Regions from separate parts of the Clostridium amazonense genome, predicted to be linked through region 1. Evidence: predicted binding sites of a transcription regulator. Region 1 holds the regulator's gene; the other holds the start of a gene.

Evidence for each region. The regulator NrdR, encoded in region 1, represses ribonucleotide reductase genes. The targets are predictions, from matches to a motif close to CACNANATNTNGTG.
Region 2: a site for NrdR is predicted at 1,512-1,525, ahead of AC07E4_RS18970 (vitamin B12-dependent ribonucleotide reductase). Genes of this name have one in related genera too.

What each region holds. Positions count from the first base shown of each region.
Region 1 is NZ_JBWKMH010000033.1:652,222-655,665, reverse strand. Features, by position in the region: gene sigE (RNA polymerase sporulation sigma factor SigE) at 1-381, shown strand, start outside; gene sigG (RNA polymerase sporulation sigma factor SigG) at 458-1,231, shown strand; gene AC07E4_RS17825 (YlmC/YmxH family sporulation protein) at 1,347-1,610, shown strand; gene nrdR (transcriptional regulator NrdR) at 1,705-2,157, shown strand; gene pgeF (peptidoglycan editing factor PgeF) at 3,066-3,444, shown strand, end outside.
Region 2 is NZ_JBWKMH010000033.1:897,888-901,331, forward strand. Features, by position in the region: gene AC07E4_RS18960 (GAF domain-containing protein) at 1-222, opposite strand, end outside; gene AC07E4_RS18965 (gamma carbonic anhydrase family protein) at 635-1,147, opposite strand; gene AC07E4_RS18970 (vitamin B12-dependent ribonucleotide reductase) at 1,626-3,444, shown strand, end outside.

The sequences.
Region 1 (3,444 bases):
GCATCGAGATGTATAGAAAATGAAATATTAATGTATTTAAGAAGAAATAGTAAAATAAAGACAGAAATATCATTTTATGAACCATTAAATATAGATTGGGATGGAAATGAACTTCTTTTATCTGATATTTTAGGAACTGAAAATGATGTTGTTTACAATTCTATTGAAGATGAAGTAGATAAACAGTTATTGGTTATAGCTATGGATAAGCTGAATGATCGTGAAAAAGAAATTGTTGAATTAAGATTTGGATTAAATGGATATAATGAAAAAACACAAAAAGAAGTAGCAGATATGCTTGGAATATCACAATCTTATATTTCAAGATTAGAAAAAAGAATAATCAAAAGATTAAAAAAAGAAATTAATAAAATGTTATAAGGTTTGTCTCAGGTATAAAAGTTATTGTATAAGGAAATAATTAAAATGCAATTACTCTGAAGGGAATGATGACCTTATGATGATAAACAAAGTAGAAATATGTGGAGTAAATACAGCCAAATTACCAGTCTTAAAGGCTAAAGAAATGAGAGAACTTTTAGAAAAAATGCAAAATGGAGATGAAGAATGTAGAGAAAAATTTATAAAAGGTAATTTAAGGTTGGTATTAAGTGTTATTCAAAGATTTAATAACAGGGGAGAAAATGTGGATGATTTATTCCAAGTTGGATGCATAGGACTTATAAAAGCTATAGATAATTTTGATTTAAGTCAGAATGTAAAATTTTCTACTTATGCAGTTCCTATGATTATTGGAGAAATAAGAAGATATTTAAGGGATAATAATTCAATTAGAGTTAGTAGATCACTTAGAGATATTGCATATAAAGCATTGCAAGTAAGAGATAGACTAATCAGTAAAGATAATAAGGAACCTACAGTATCACAAATAGCTAAAGAACTAAAAATCTCTAGAGAAGAAGTAGTTTTTGCATTGGATGCTATACAAGATCCTGTGTCTTTATTTGAACCTATTTATCATGATGGTGGAGATGCTATTTATGTTATGGATCAAATAAGTGATAACAAAAATTTAGATGATAGTTGGCTTGAAAACATATCTATAAAGGAAGCTATGACCAAATTAAGTGATAGAGAAAAGCTTATATTAAACTTAAGATTTTTTGATGGTAGAACACAGATGGAAGTAGCAGATGAAATAGGAATTTCTCAGGCACAGGTATCTAGACTAGAAAAAACAGCATTGAAACATATGAGAAAATATGTGTAAGGCCTTATTTTAAGGCCTCTTTTTTTATCTTATAATAAATTGTGAATATTTATTATAAGTATAAATATATATATAATAATAAATTTATATTTATAAAACAAAAGGGGGTAAAAAATTGGAAAGTTCAATGTATGCTATTAATGGATTAAAAATGATGGAAGTAATAGATTTAAACACTGGAGCTAAACTTGGATATATAAAAGATTTAAAAATAGATTGTGATGAATACAGAGTAAAATCTATAGTACTTCCAACACAAAAAGTTGGATGGTTTTCTAAAGAAAATAATATAGAGATTCCATGGGAAAAGATTAGAAAAATAGGTGTAGATGTGATATTAATAGATGGAGATGGCATAATTGATATAGATGAAGAGTAAAAAATTAGTTACTATAAAAATAGTTATAGAATTTTGTTTTAATATGTGTATAATAAAAATATAATAAATTGTTTTAAGAAAGTAGTGAATGAAGATGAAATGTCCGTTTTGTAGTGCAGAAGATAGTAAAGTAGTTGACTCAAGAGCTACAGAAGATAGTTTAGCTATTAGAAGAAGAAGAGAATGTCTTAATTGTGGAAAAAGATATACTACATATGAAAAAGTAGAATATATGGCTATATTAGTAATTAAAAGAGGTAAAGATAGAGAATTTTTTAATAGAGAAAAAATAATAAGAGGCATAGTAACTGCTTGTCAAAAAAGACCAGTACCAAGAGCTATAATTGAAAATATTGCTGATGAAATAGAAAAAACATTAAATAACAATATGATTCTAGAAATTAGTTCAGAAGAAATAGGAGAAATGGTACTTGAAAAACTTAAACAAGTGGATGAAGTTGCATATGTAAGATTTGCATCAGTGTATAGACAATTTAATGATATAGATACATTTTTGCAAGAAATACAAAATTTAAGAAAAAATTAGTAATAAAAGTAAATGTTTGATTAAACATTTACTTTTATAATATAGGGTTCCAAGTTGAAAAATGAAATTATTCAAGTATTAAATGAGAATAGTGTTATTCCAAGAAGCAGTAATTATTTAAAACGTTATTCATAAAAATTTCAAAGAAACTCTAATGAATTTGCCATTTTATTTCCAAGACTAAACGGCTATTAGTGAACTAAATTTAGAGCTATGCAATTAAATTCTAGCCTATTTTTCATAACTTTTCGTCAGTAATTCACATTAATAAGATTCCATTATTGATGTGAATTACTTCCTTGATTTATAAAAAATATACATTGAATTCTCAATTACATATTTCTAAATTTAGTTCACACGACATCCTGTCTAGGCAGTCGCTGAACCCGTCCTTGGGTTCAGGTCTTGAAAATAAAACACAAATTAATAAGAGTTTCTAAATCAATTTTTAAAGAAATACTAATTTAAATAATTCCTGTTTCTTGATAAAAGAAAAAGTTTTTTTAAGTGAGAAAGATATTATTTTAAATTTGAACTTGGAACCAGTTGACAATTGAAAATTGACAGTTATGGTTAATATTATTCATTTTATTTATAATATTTAAAATAGAAATACTTAAAAACTATGTTTTTATATTGTTTTCAATCAATTTGCTGTGCAAATTTAATAAAAAATCATTCTTTAAAATTGGAAATCCAATTTTTACATTCACTGTCCACTGTCAATTGTCAATTTAAAAAATATAGATTAGAATTTAGCATTAAAATTATTAATTGGAAACATACATAGCTTAAAGTTTAAATTTAAATTCCTATATAAGTAAAAAAGATTAAAATTATAAAATATATTATAATTTTATAATAAAAGTTTTGAATTTTATAAATAAACAGTTAGAAAGTGTGGAGTTATGGAAATTTTAAAAAATGATAAAAACAAATTTTTGAAATATAGAGTAGGTAATATAAACGTGGTATTTTCAACTGCGGAAGGAAATCTTAGTTTTAATAAAAGAACTGAAGAAGGGATATATAATTTAAATAAATTGAAGGATACTTTTAAAGTAAATAATGTTGTATACTTAAATCAAATTCATAGTGATATTATATACGAACTTAAAAACAATGATATAGTAAACTTAGAAGGAGATGCCATTATTACTGATGAAAAATCTGTTGCTATAGGAGTATTTAATGCAGACTGTGTCCCAGTAATAATAGTAGATGAAAAAAGTAAAGTGATTGCAGCTATACATAGTGGCTGGAAAGGAACTATAAAAAAAATAGTCT
Region 2 (3,444 bases), 250 kb from region 1:
TGCCGGTTTACCTTGAAATGGCCCTAAAACTAATTCATCACCTCTTTTTAGGTAAAATCCACTCCAATTTATATCATCAACCATAACATATATTATAGCACTGATATTGCTTAAATTTGCTAATATATCATTTTCACTACTCATTTGAGATGTAACAAAATTTATCATTAATTTATATCTTTCTTCCCTAGTCATCTTTTCTATATTGCTAAGCTTAAACATATTTCCATCCCCAATCATCATATACGTTCCAACTATAAGTTTTTAGTTTATACACACTTATTATAGTTTTCTAAGCTCAAATTTAAAATAATATCTTTATCAAATAATAATTCTAGAGTTATAAGTTATTCCTATTTTTATATTTGGAACTAAGTAAGAAGTAAGAGTGAAAAGTGATGGTTGATATTACTCTCTTTGTTCCTAATATCTAAAAATAAAAATACTTAAAAACTATGTTTTTATATGATGTTTAAATCATTTGCTTTGCAACTCATTATAAAAATTGATTTAAAAAACTGATACTTCAGTTTTATCCTTCATTGTTAATTGTTCATCGTTAATTTTTGTACAAAATTTCAAATTGCTCTTTCTCAACTGAAATAAAAATAATTTTAAGTTTCAACTTGTATTCCTATAAATTTCCCATTTTATGTTTTTTAGAAAGTTTTACATATTCTTTTGCTGATTTATCAATACTTTCTATTTCTTCCTTAGTAAGTTCTCTTATAACTTTGGCTGGTGATCCCATACACAAAACACCTGAAGGAATCTTTTTTCCTTGTGTAACTAAACTGCCTGCACCTATTATAGTATTTTCACCTATTTCTGCATCATTAAGTATTATTGAACCCATTCCAATTAGGACATTATTTGAAATTTTACAACCATGTATTATTGCATTATGTCCAATTGTAACATTCTCTCCTATTATTGTAGGAAATCCAAAATCATTATGAACTGTTGAATTTTCTTGTATATTAGTATTCTTGCCAACTTTTAAATAACTCATATCACTTCTTAAAGCAGCACCATACCATATATTTGCGTCCTCATTTATCTCTACGTCTCCTACTATCACAGAATTCTCCGCAATAAAGCAACTTTCATGTACTATTGGAGTTTTCCCCATTACTGATTTTATCATAAAAAAACCTCCTTTATTTAATAAATTTGTATCTTTCATCTAAAATGGGATTTAAATACTTTCTTATTCTTAAATTACTATATATTTGAAAAATATTTTAAGAATAGACTTAAAATATTAGTAAAAACTAATTTGTGTTGTTTAAAATTTACTTCTATAAAATCTTATTATATCATTTAATATTCTCTATAACATTTTAATTTATAACATTAAAAAAATCTATACATTTACATTTTATATTATATATTTATTTTATATTTATATATAAACAAGAGGTTTTAAACGAATTTTGTTATTTTATCGTTATTTATTATGATTTTTACATAATAATATTTCTTGATTATAAATCACCCTTATTATATAATACAACATGTAGTGCACTCAAATATCACTTATTCTACATATAGTGTATGAGTGTGTTTAGTTTTAGGAGGTGACAATGCTGTTATATGCTTATTTTTAGCATTCAGCAATGATAATGAATAATATATTAAAAAGATATTTTACTAAAGAATTAGAAAACAACACTAAACTTACTGTATATGATTTATTTCAATGGAAAAAAGTTGATGTGTTTTTAAAAGATTATAAAACTAATAAAATTTTGATAGATATGAAGGATTTAGAATTTCCTTCTCATTATTCACAAAATGCATGTGATATAATAGCTTCAAAATATTTCAGAAAAGCATTAGTACCTAATGATTGTGGATATGAAAACAGCCTAAAAATGGTTGTTCACAGAATTGTAAATTTTTGGTGTGAAGCTTTAATTGATGAAGGCTTAATAAGTACAGGTGATGAACATAAAATTTTATATGATGAACTTGCTTATTGTTTTTTAAATCAAATGTATGCTCCAAACTCTCCCCAATGGTTTAATACTGGATTAAAACATTCTTATGACATACATGGTAATTCACTAAATACTTTCTATTTTGACCCTAAAGGAAAAAAAGTATTAAAAAGCAAGGATGCTTATACTAGAACTCAAGCTTCTGCATGCTTTATTCTTTCTATTGAGGATAAACTGCTAGGTAATCATTCTATCTCTGAGCAATATGTTACCGAAACTAAATTATTCAAAGGTGGTTCTGGTACTGGCACTAATTACTCAACAATAAGAGCTAAAGGTGAAAAATTATCTGGTGGTGGAGTTTCTTCTGGAGTTATGAGCTTTTTAAAAGGACTAGATAGAAATGCGGGTGCTATAAAATCTGGTGGAACTACAAGAAGAGCTGCTAAAATGGTTGCACTAGATATAAATCATCCTGAAATAGTGGACTTTATCGAATGGAAGTCTAAAGAGGAAGATAAAGTTAAGGCTCTTGGCAAAATGGGATATGATGCAAGCTTTGAAGGTGAAGCATATGAAACTGTTTCTGGTCAAAATGGAAATAATTCTATACGTTTCAGTGATGAATTTATGAAAAAAGTAGACAATTTACCTAATAATCAAGATGAAACAATAGAACTTGTAGGAAGAGTTGATAACAGAGTTAATGAGACTATTAAAGTAAAAACTCTTTGGGATAAGTTTAATACTAGCGCGTGGAAATGTGCAGACCCAGCCCCTCAATTTGATGATACTTTTAATGCATGGCATACATGTCCTTGTGGAGAAGATGGTGTTTATGGTGCCAAATATAATAGAATTAATTCTACTAATCCTTGTGGGGAATATGCATTTTTAGATGATACTTCATGTAATTTAGCATCAATAAATGTTTATAAGTTTTTTGATGAAACTACTAACCATTTTGATTTAGAAGGATATGTTCATTTAGTTTCTATTATTCAATTAGCTTTAGAAGCTTCAATCCATTGGGGCCAATTCCCTACAGAAGATATAGCAAGAAAAACTTATCTTTTCAGAACAACTGGACTTGGAATATCTAATCTGGCATCATTACTTATGGTTATGGGATATCCTTATAATTCTGAAGAAGCTAGAGCATTTTCAGCTAGTTTAATTGGTATATTAACTTCTAATTCTTATGTTACTTCTTCAATGATGGCTAAAAAACTTGGTTCATTTGAAAAGTATGAACTAAATAAAGAACATATGTTAAAAGTAATTAGAAATCATTGTAGAGCAGCTAAAGCTTTAAATACTAAGTATGAAGATTTAAACTATACTCCATTAGAAGTTAATCATGCACTTTTAGATAAAATGGGATTATCTAACGTAAGTAATTGCTTGAAAGAATCTTGGCTTAATGCGTATTCTTTAGGTAAAAAATATGGTTATAGAAATGCTCAAGTTTCTGTTATTGCGCCTACTGGAACTATTTCTT